Regions from separate parts of the Arthrobacter sp. 05T420 genome, predicted to be linked through region 1. Evidence: riboswitches for the same ligand, from Rfam matches in the RefSeq annotation. Region 1 holds a riboswitch; each other region holds the start of a gene.
What was found. Region 1 has a riboswitch for cyclic di-AMP ahead of AC1DEM_RS18085 (hypothetical protein). Riboswitches for the same ligand answer to the same signal wherever they lie in the genome.
Positions count from the first base shown of each region.

Region 2: it holds a riboswitch for cyclic di-AMP, as region 1 does, so the genes downstream of both, AC1DEM_RS14540 (M23 family metallopeptidase) here and AC1DEM_RS18085 (hypothetical protein) in region 1, are expected to answer to the same signal.
Region 3: it holds a riboswitch for cyclic di-AMP, as region 1 does, so the genes downstream of both, AC1DEM_RS10275 (aggregation-promoting factor C-terminal-like domain-containing protein) here and AC1DEM_RS18085 (hypothetical protein) in region 1, are expected to answer to the same signal.

Region 1 covers NZ_JBFTLG010000020.1:5,549-8,813, reverse strand. Annotated here, with positions in the region: gene AC1DEM_RS18090 (sensor histidine kinase) at 1-762, shown strand, start outside; gene AC1DEM_RS18085 (hypothetical protein) at 861-1,574, opposite strand; cyclic di-AMP (ydaO/yuaA leader) riboswitch at 1,583-1,772, opposite strand; gene AC1DEM_RS18080 (hypothetical protein) at 1,954-2,232, shown strand; gene AC1DEM_RS18075 (cation:proton antiporter) at 2,229-3,265, shown strand, end outside.
Region 2 covers NZ_JBFTLG010000014.1:93,909-97,173, forward strand. Annotated here, with positions in the region: gene AC1DEM_RS14535 (NlpC/P60 family protein) at 1-280, opposite strand, end outside; cyclic di-AMP (ydaO/yuaA leader) riboswitch at 576-745, opposite strand; gene AC1DEM_RS14540 (M23 family metallopeptidase) at 882-1,703, opposite strand; cyclic di-AMP (ydaO/yuaA leader) riboswitch at 1,708-1,921, opposite strand; gene AC1DEM_RS14545 (iron-dependent transcriptional repressor DtxR) at 2,072-2,767, opposite strand; gene serC (phosphoserine transaminase) at 3,113-3,265, shown strand, end outside.
Region 3 covers NZ_JBFTLG010000009.1:18,704-21,968, reverse strand. Annotated here, with positions in the region: gene AC1DEM_RS10280 (helix-turn-helix domain-containing protein) at 1-145, opposite strand, end outside; gene AC1DEM_RS10275 (aggregation-promoting factor C-terminal-like domain-containing protein) at 374-1,177, opposite strand; cyclic di-AMP (ydaO/yuaA leader) riboswitch at 1,182-1,340, opposite strand; gene AC1DEM_RS10270 (sensor histidine kinase) at 1,512-3,158, opposite strand; gene AC1DEM_RS10265 (response regulator transcription factor) at 3,180-3,265, opposite strand, start outside.

The DNA.
Region 1 (3,265 bases):
GCGGGAATCTTGCTGGCCGGCATCGTCGGGTGGCTCAGCGCGCGCAGCGCCATCCGCCCCCTCGGTGATGCCCTGGCCAGGCAACGGCGCTTCGTCCAGGATGCGAGCCACGAATTGCGCACACCCTTAACCATCCTGGACACCAGGATCCAGCTTGCCCAGCGCAACACCGTGCCCGGCTCCAGGCAAGGCCAAGACCTTGCCAGGATCCGAGAGGACGCAGCAACGCTGACCGGGATTGTCAACGAACTCCTCCTCGCAGCAACCACGGAAGCCCCGGACCGCTCCGCACCGCCTGCCGACCTTGCCGACGCCGCCGCCAGCGTCGCAGGGAGCCTCCAGCAGGTCGCGGACCAGCGCAGAGTGCGCCTGGATTTCGTGGCCGATGCCCGGCCGCTGGCCCGGATCGAGAAGAATGCACTGCGCCGTGCCGTACTGGCCCTGGCGGACAACGCCCTTGCCCACACCCCTGAGGGCGGCCGCGTGTCCATCACGACGTCGATCGAGCAGAGCCGCGCCGTCATCACGGTGGCGGACACCGGGACCGGCATCACCGGCGTCGATCAGGCCCGAATCTTTGACCGCTTCGTGCGGACCGCCAGCACTGACGGTTCACAGGGACAGCGGAGCTTTGGGATCGGCCTGGCCTTGGTCCGGGAGATCGCCGTCGCTGCCGGGGGGACCGTCGAGGTGGCCGCGACGGGTGCCGAGGGCACGGTCATGAAATTGACGCTTCCGTTGGCCGGGCGCGTGAATCCCTGAGAACCATATGCACAGAAAAGACCGGCGATCGATTTGCCCCCAAGGGAATCGATCGCCGGTCTTTCCGGACTGTATAGCCCTGGAAGGGGCCGTGCGGCTTAGGCGCGGACGAAGGTCACGCCGCCGGTCGCGGTCAGCCAGGACAGCGGGTGGACCATCGTCTGGTTCTTCCCGTTCATCCCGCCACTGACCACCTGGCCGTTGCCGGCGTAGATGCCAACGTGACCGGACTGGACCACCATGTCGCCGGGCTTCGGGGTCGAAACGACGGTTCCGAGGCCAAGGAAGGCCCGGGGACCGATGTCACCGACGGGCTTGCCCGCGGCGCCAAGGGCCTTTTCCACCATGGCGGTGCAGTCCTGGGTGATGCCCACCTGGCTGTAGGCGGCCGAGAGCATGATGGCGTTGCGTCCGCCGGCAGCCGGCGCCGCGGCATGCCCTGCGGCCGGAGCGGACTGCACCTTGATGGTTGCCTTGGGTGCTGCGGCCGGTGCTGCTGCAGGCGCTGCAGCAGGGGCAACGGCGTGGGCTGCGGCGGGGGCTGCGGCGGGAGCCGTCGCCACGGCAACGGGCTTTTCGATCACCGGTGCTGCGACGGTAGCTACCGCCGGGCGGTCAAAGCTGATTTTGACGCTTGAATCAGCGTTGACGGGCGCACTGACCAGCGCGTTGACGTCCACTTTGGACGCCGGAGCGGAGTCGCGCTGCGCAGGTGCTGCAGCTGCGTTGGCTGCCATTCCGCTGGTGAGGACCAGGCCGGATGCGGCGGCGAAGACGGCGGCATGGCGCGCAAAAGTATTGATTGAAGACATGAGTGTAGCCTCTCCCAGTGCCTGCGAGGTGAGCTGTCGGATTCGGATGGGAGTCACCCGGCCGCACTCCCGGGCCCGTCACTGCGGGCACTGTGCGGCTTCACCCCAAGACCTGCGTCATCAGCAGGCCAAATGTGGTTTCCCCGTCTCTGCCGGTAGTTGATGCGAGTTATCCCCGGGCCGCGGCAGAGTTAGGCAATCGGCTGGGGAGCGCCCGTATCGGAGACAACAGGCGCCTATCCACCGTAACCCGAACCGGATGTAAATGTCACATTCAGGTAACGGCGGCCACAGTACGGTCCCGCAATTGCCCATGGGGCGGCGCCGCATCCGAACGTAGGATGATGCCACCAGCACCACGCCTGAGCGGAGGCCCGAAATGAACAGCCACTGTGTCGCCATCTGCCAGCTGAGCACTCAGCCCCAGGAAGATTTCGACGTCAACACCGAGCTGCTGATCCTGGACGGCCAGGACGTCCGCGTGACGACGTGGGACGCGGAACCGCGCGACGGCGGCTTCGACGAGCACGTCCTCAATGATCGGGTGGATGCGCTCGGGTACATGGTTGTCAACGACTGGTCCTTCCTGGACGGCAAGGCCTACGCGGTGGTGGAGCGGCGGTCAGGCCCGGCGCAGGAGAGCAGCGGCGAGCCGTGACATTCCTGTCCCTGGCGCTGATTGCCGTCGTCGCCCTCGCTGGCCCCCTGCTGGCTCTGCCGGTGCGCTGGCGGCTGCCGGTGGTGCTGGGCGAACTGCTGGCCGGCATCGCGATCGGACGTTCAGGCCTGGCCCTCGTGGACCCCACAGACCCGACGTTTACCCTGCTGGCCAACATCGGATTCGCGCTGATGATGTTTGTGGCCGGAACCCATGTTCCCGTGAGGGATCCGCAGATCCGCTCCGCCCTTGGCCATGGCTCCCGCCGGGCCATTGCGGCCGCAGCGGCAGCGGTGGCGGTCGCCACCGGCATCGGCCTGCTCTTCGGAACTGGACATGCTCCCCTCTACGCAGTGCTGCTGGCGTCCTCGTCGGCCGCCTTGGTCCTTCCGATCATCGATTCCCTGCGCCTCGGCGGACCCCATGTCATCGCCATGACCGCGCAGGTGGCCATCGCCGACTTAGCCTGCATTGTGGCGTTGCCGCTCCTCGTGGACCCGCCCCACGCAGGCCGCGCGGCACTGGGCGTGCTCGCAGTGACCGGCTGCGCGGTGGTGCTCTACTTCGTCCTGCGCTGGCTCGATCGCAGGGGAATCAACGGGCGCATGCACCGACTCTCGGAAAGCCGCAAGTTTGCCCTGGAGCTGAGGAGCCAACTGGCCGTCCTCTTCGCCTTGGCCGCAGTCGCGACGTGGAGCAATGTGTCCGTGATGTTGGCAGGGTTTTCATTCGGCCTGGTGGTGGCCGCCGTCGGCGAACCGAGGCGCCTGGCCCGGCAACTGTTCGCCCTCAGTGACGGCTTCCTTGGCCCGGTGTTCTTCGTGTGGCTGGGCGCGTCACTGACACTCAAAGACCTTGCCGGGCATCCGGAGATGATTGCCCTCGGACTGGCCCTCGGAGCCGGGACCCTGCTGACGCACGCCGGCCTGGCGTTCCTGGGGCTTCCGTTGCCACTCGGGGTGTTGTCGGCGGCCCAACTGGGCGTGCCGGTGGCGGCGGCGAGCATCGGCACTCAGCTGCAGGTCCTGCTCCC
Region 2 (3,265 bases), on a different contig from region 1:
TCTCGTAGGAGATCGCGATGGTGGACGCGGCCGAGATGGTGGCCGGAGCAGCGGACTGGACTTCCAGGGCCGAAGCGGAGGTGGATTCGCGCTGAACATTGGTCTCAGCAGCGTTGGCTGCGATTCCGCTGGTCAGAACCAGACCGGAGGCTGCGGCGATGACCGCGGCCTGACGGCCCATGCCGCCGGCGTTGTCGCCGACAGCCTTGGCAATAACAGCCAGCGAGTTGGTCTTGGTGACCTCGGCGCGGTGCCGTGCAACGGTTGCACGAGTAGTCATTAAGTTCTCTCTTTCGTGATCCTTGGACCGCGCGCTTTCGGGCACGGTTTGAGGACGCTCCGGCATCTTGGGGGTACGCCGGATCGCCCCGAAATGGGTTACTTAGCGAAGGGTGTACTGCGAAGACGCGCCAAAAGCGGAAACTGCATGCGGTCCGGACTCGGTAGAGATTGAGCCTGCGGAACGTGATCCAATCCGGGCGCCGACAAGGGCGGCACGTGATGTGGATTCCAGCGGGCTCGAAAGAACCTCGCCGGTGCGCATGCGCGCAGAATTGTGGCGTGAAGACACGAAAGTAGCCTCTCCCAATGCCTACGAGGTGAGCTGTCGGATTCGGATGGGAGTCACCCGGCCGCGCTGCTTCCTGGGAAGCTTTGCGACTTAACCCCAAGGCCTTCTTTCGAAGGCCAAAATTGGTTCCCCCGCCCCTGCCAGACGATGTAATGCGAACGGACCTTGAGCGGTGGCAGAGCTAGGCAATCCACTCAAGAGCGCCAACTTCGGAAAAGTTGGCGTGCTTCAAACCCTACAGGAGTCCGGGCCCAATGTCACATTCAGATCACGGCGTGTCACAAGCACTTGAGAGCGGCCCATCGTCTATTTAGAGCCAGCCGAGGGGGTCAACGACTTCGCCGTTGACCATCACTTCAAAGTGGAGGTGGCAGCCCGTGGAGGCGCCGGTGGTCCCGCTCATCGCGATGACGTCACCGCGCGACACCTTCTGGCCGACCTTGACCGAGGCCGAGGACAGGTGGTTGTACGTGGTCTCCAGGCCGTTGCCGTGGTCAATGACCACCCGGTTTCCACCGCCGAAGGGATGCCATCCGTTGAACGTCACAGTGCCGCTGGCAGCCGCATGGACCGCCGTGCCGCACTGGGCAGCGAAATCCTGGCCGCGGTGGAACTCCCCCGCGCCCCCGGTGATCGGGCTGACACGGTAGCCGAAGGGCGAAGCCGTGACCAGATGATCCAGCGGCGCGCCAAGGGTGCCTGCCGAAGCCGCGCGAGTGATACTGCCCACAGACTGGGCGCTGAGCAGCTGCTTTAGCTTCCCATCCGGATCGCCCTTGGTGGTGACGGCGGTCCGGCTGAAGTCGACCTTTGCGGCCGCGGCGGCCGTGACATCGGGCTGCACGGCAGCGGACAGAGCGCCGGATCCGGCGGTGTTGGAGGCCATCACCGGGCTCGTGACGGGGACCGTCACCGTAAGAACCAGACCGGTTGCGGCCAGGGCAATACCGGCCTTCTGGCCGACCCCGCTGGCCGAGGCAAACTCCGTTACCTGGCGGAACGGACTGCGCCGGCGACGCCGTTCATCGCGGTGCGCGTCGCGCGGGCGTTCGGCCATATGCTCGACGACGGGACGCGGCTCCGGAGCGGGACCGGTCGCGCGGCGACGGCCCCTGGCGGTCTGGGTGGTCAAGAACGGTTCCTCTCTGGAGAGCCTGCGAAGTTAGCTGTCGGATTCGGGTCAGAGAGATCAAAGACCCGGTCCGCCGTTGCAAGCAGCCAGGCACAGGGGCATCCCAGGGGATCCTTCGGTGGAAGCTGCTTGCCGCTGACGGACTTCACCCCAAGGCTGCTGAAGTAGCAGCCGAAAGTGGTTCCCCCGCCCCTGCCAGGAGATGGTTCCGCGACTGATCCGCTGGCAGGGCTCGGCTTCGGATCAGGTAACGCTTTGGTATCGGTACTGGCCACTAACTATAGGCGATTAAGCCGCCCGGTAATAAATCCGTAATCGCAATTGTGCAGAACTCATGGGTCGTCCCATGACCGACGAGTTATTGCTGGTCAGGCCACAGTTACGAAGACGTGCGCGGCAACCTCGGGCGGCAGCTCCAGTGCGCCCTCGATATCGGGGACGCGGACCGAGATGTACTCCCCCACCCGCTCCAGCGAGAGAAGGGCACCGGGGCGGATTCCACCCTCGTCGAGCTGGGTAAGAAGCTCCGGCTCCACCTGGATCGGTTCCGCGAGCCGGTTGACCGTGATCCGCGAACCAGCACCGTAGCCGGCCATGGCCTCCAGCAGGTTCACGGCCCTATCCGTGGGAGCACCATTGGGCACACCACCAAGATCCGCAAGCCCCGGAATGGGGTTTCCGTAGGGCGAAACGGTCGGGTGGTCGAGCATCTCGAAGATTCTGCGCTCGACGCGTTCGCTCATGACATGCTCCCAGCGGCACGCTTCCTCATGGACGTAGGCCCAGTCGAGTCCGATCACGTCCGCGAGCAGGCGCTCCGCAAGGCGGTGCTTGCGCATGACGCCGATTGCGCGTTTCCGCCCTGTTTCGGTCAGTTCAAGATGCCGGTCGCCCGAAACAACCACAAGCCCGTCACGTTCCATGCGGCCGATGGTCTGGGAAACAGTGGGGCCGGAGTGGCGAAGCCGTTCTGCGATGCGGGCGCGGAGGGCAACGATGTTTTCTTCTTCAAGTTCCAGAATGGTCCGAAGATACATCTCCGTGGTATCGATCAGATCCGTCATTCAGCTCAGCTCCTCGAGCGCAGTCCTAGCGTCATTCCCACCGTACCGCGTGCGGGCTGCATGCAGGATGCGCCCTGGCGAGAACCGCGTACGTTCGCATGCCAGCCTAGCCTATTTTGAATTACTCCGGATAATATTTCGTTCGGACCGGGGCTGCCCTCCCGGTGCCGCAGTCCGGCCGTTTCCGGGCGTCTCAATGACAGGACTATGACAGGGCTATTTCCGAATCGCAGTGGGCTGTCAGGCAGAATAAAACAGGAAGAATGAAAAGGGGTGTCCGTTGTAGCCATCCCTGCCAGGCCACCTCTCAGCCACGCCACGAACCAGCCGAATATTGGAGCCACTGTGAGCAACACCAGCATCACGATCCCCGCCAACCTCCTGCCCAAGGACGGACGGTTCGGCGCCGGTCCGTCCAAGGTCCGACCGGAACAGCTGGACGCCCTCGCCGCATCGGCGAAGCTGCTGGGGACTTCGCACCGCCAGGCACCGGTAAAG
Region 3 (3,265 bases), on a different contig from region 1:
GGCCCAGTTCCCGGCTGCTGGTCGAGGGCGCCCGTCCCATCGCCTGCGCGATCGCGCTCATGGAAGAACCGGCCGCGGACAGGTCCCGGATCAGTTCCCATTCCCGCGGCTCCTCAGCCCCGCCAGGCGGACCCAGCCGGCACATGTCGCGGCATTGAAACCGAGATCCCTAGCGGCCGCCGTCGTGCTCCCCAAACGGTCAAACACCTCGAAAAACGCCTTCTTCTGATCCTGCCCATACCGCACGGGCCGGGATGAATCCCCGCTTTAACGAACCACGGTCGTTGCAACTCCCAAATGTCTGGGTGTTGCAACGACCGCTAGAACCCGCCTGTGGATCCGGGGCCTCCTTTGGTGGGCCGCTACTGCCGGTTTAGTACCAGTTGTGCGCGTAGTGGAAGTTCAGGGCGCCGCAGGGGGAGCCGTAGCGTTCCTTGACGTAATTCAGGCCCCAGTTGATCTGGGTTCGGTAGTTGGTCCTGTAGTCGGCGCCGGCGCTCGCCATCTTCGAGGCGGGCAGGGACTGGACCACGCCGTAGGCGCCGCTGCTGGCGTTGGTGGCAGTCGTCTTCCAGTCCGATTCCTTGGTCCAGAGCTTCTGCAGGCACTGCATCTCGTTAGGTGCCCAGCCATAGCTGCCCAGCTGGGCCGCGGCGTAGGCCTGGGCGCCGGCGGGGTCGTCGATGGCGACCGGGGCCTTGGCGGGTGCGGGGGCCTTGGCGGGAGCGGCCGCAGGAGCCGGGGCCTTGGCGGGTGCGGGCGCCTTGGCGGGAGCGGCCGCAGGAGCCGGGGCCTTGGCGGGAGCCGCTGCGGGGGCTTTGGCGGGCTTAGCCGCCGGGGCCTTGGCTGCCACGCTGTTGTCTACTGTCGCCGTGGGCGCAGCGACCTCGACTCGTTCGAAGTTGAGCTTGGCCAGCGGGTCGGCGCTCGTGGCCGTTTGGCTCCCAACCTTTGCCGTGTGGGCGCCCGGCTCTGCCGCCTGGGCGGCGGCGCCGCCCCCCACCAGCATGGCGCAGGCGGCGGTGATGACGGCGGCGCGGCGGCCTGTGATGCCGAGTCCTGTGGCCAGCCTGGACAGGGCGGATGCCTGCGTGGCCGGTTCGGCGCGGTGGCGCGACTTGGTGGAGCTGGAATGGGAATCGCCGTCAGGGCGCGGCTGTACCTGGAATTCAGTCATGATGATGGCCTCTCAACGCCGGCGAAGTTAGCTGTCGGGTTCGGATGAGGTCATCCGGCCGCACGGAACATCACGTGTCGGCTTCACCCCGAGGGCGCATGAAATGCAGAATGCCCGGGAACTCTGGGTCCCCCGCCTCTGCCTGGTCTAGCGGAATCCGGGAAGCGGCAGAGTTTGGCGTCCATCCGGATATGCGGCACCAATGGCAGCGCACTCCTAAGACGCTACAGGACCCCGGCGCTTAAGTCACATTTTGGTAACAGGAGTCACAGTGGCGGGGTGTCGGCTTGCGCCGGAACCCCGGCGGCGACCGAACTGCGGTTCGCGTGGTTGGCTACACCGACGGCGGCGCCGCGGGCAGCCGCACGGCGAACTCCGTGCGGCCCGGCCGGGACGTGACTTCGACGGTCCCTCCGTGGGCCTCCACGATCGACTGGACAATGGACAAACCCAACCCGCTCGTTCCCTCGGAGGTCGGCGCGGAAGTCGCCGTGCCCGGACGGCGGCTTCCGGTGGCCGGAACGCCAGCGGCACCAGAAACAGCACCAGAAACGGCACCAGAAACCGTGCCGGAAACCGAGCCTGCGGCGGCCCCGGACCGGGCCCCCGCCGTCGCGGCCACAGGGTTAGCTGCGGCGCTGGCTGCGGGATTGGTCCGCGCGGCGTCGGCCCGTGCGAAGCGGGCGAAGACCCGCCCAACGAATTCCGGGGCGATGCCGTTGCCGTTGTCCGTCACGGTGACCACGGCGCTTCCGTCAGCCGAACGCATGACACCCGTGACCACCTTGGTGCCGGGAGCCGTGTGTTTGCGTGCATTGGACAGGAGGTTGGCGAGGACCTGATGCAGCTGGGACGCGTCACCGCGCACCACCACGGGCTCCGCCGGAAGTTCCAGCTGCCAGATGCGGTCCGGGGCCATGACTTTCTCGTCGCTCACCGTCTCGATGGCCAGCTGCGTGAGATCGACGTCGGAGATCTTGAGCGGCTGTCCCTCGTCCAGGCGCGCCAGCAACAGCAGGTCCTCCACCAGGGTGGTCATCCGCTCGGACTGGCTTTGCACTCGGGCGAGGGATCTCTCGCCGTCGGGGGTGAAATGCTCGGTCATCCGCATCAGCTCCGTGTAACCGCGGATGGCTGTCAGCGGGGTGCGGAGTTCGTGCGAGGCGTCGGCGACGAACTGCCGCACCTTCATCTCGCTCTCCTGCCGCGCCTCGAGAGCGTTGGAGACGTTGTCCAGCATCTTGTTCAGCGCGTAGCCCACGCTGCCCACCTCTGTTCCGCGATGGGCCGCAGACGCCGGGACGCGCACTCCGAGCGCCACCTCGCCAGCGTCCAGCGGGAGGCGGGAGACATTGGTGGCCACTTCGGAGAGCTGTTCCAGCGGCTTCATGGTCCGCCGGATCAGGGCCGTACCGGCAAGACCGATCAGCACGAGTCCGCCGGCGGAGACCACCACCATGGTCCAGACCAACGAGGTCAGGGTGCTGTCCTTTTCTGCCAGCGGAAGTCCGGTGACAATCACGTCGCCATAGGGTGCCCGCACGGCGGTGAGCCGGTACGCGCCGGCCGAGAGGGTCCGGTCCACGGGCACACCGTTCGGGGTGAGCGCCAGGAGGGCCGCGTTGTCGTCGGGGGAGAGGCTCTTGCGAGTGGCGTCCCCGGCCAGGAAGCCGGCTCTACTGACCTCACCGTCCTCGATGCGGGCGTTCAGCGTCCCGACGCCCTGCCCCCTGGCTTCGAGGGGGTCGGGGCGGCCGGACGGGTTGCCGGACACGGGACGGCCGAAGTCGTTCGAGCGGCGGGAGGCATTGCTGAGCTGGTCATCGAGCTGTCGGGTGAGGAACAGGTCCATGGAGGCATAGCTGAACAGCCCCACGGCGCCGCAGATGGCCACAAGCAGCGCCATGGCGACGAGGACCAGGCGGGTGCGCAAATGCCACGTGGACGGGTTGCGCCAGTCGCGTCCGGGGACGCGGGTCATGCCGGAAAGCGTGGGCACGGATCAGTCCGCCGGCTTCAGGACGTAGCCGGCGCCGCGCACCGTGTGGATCATGGGCGCATGGTTGACGTCCACCTTCTTGCGGAGGT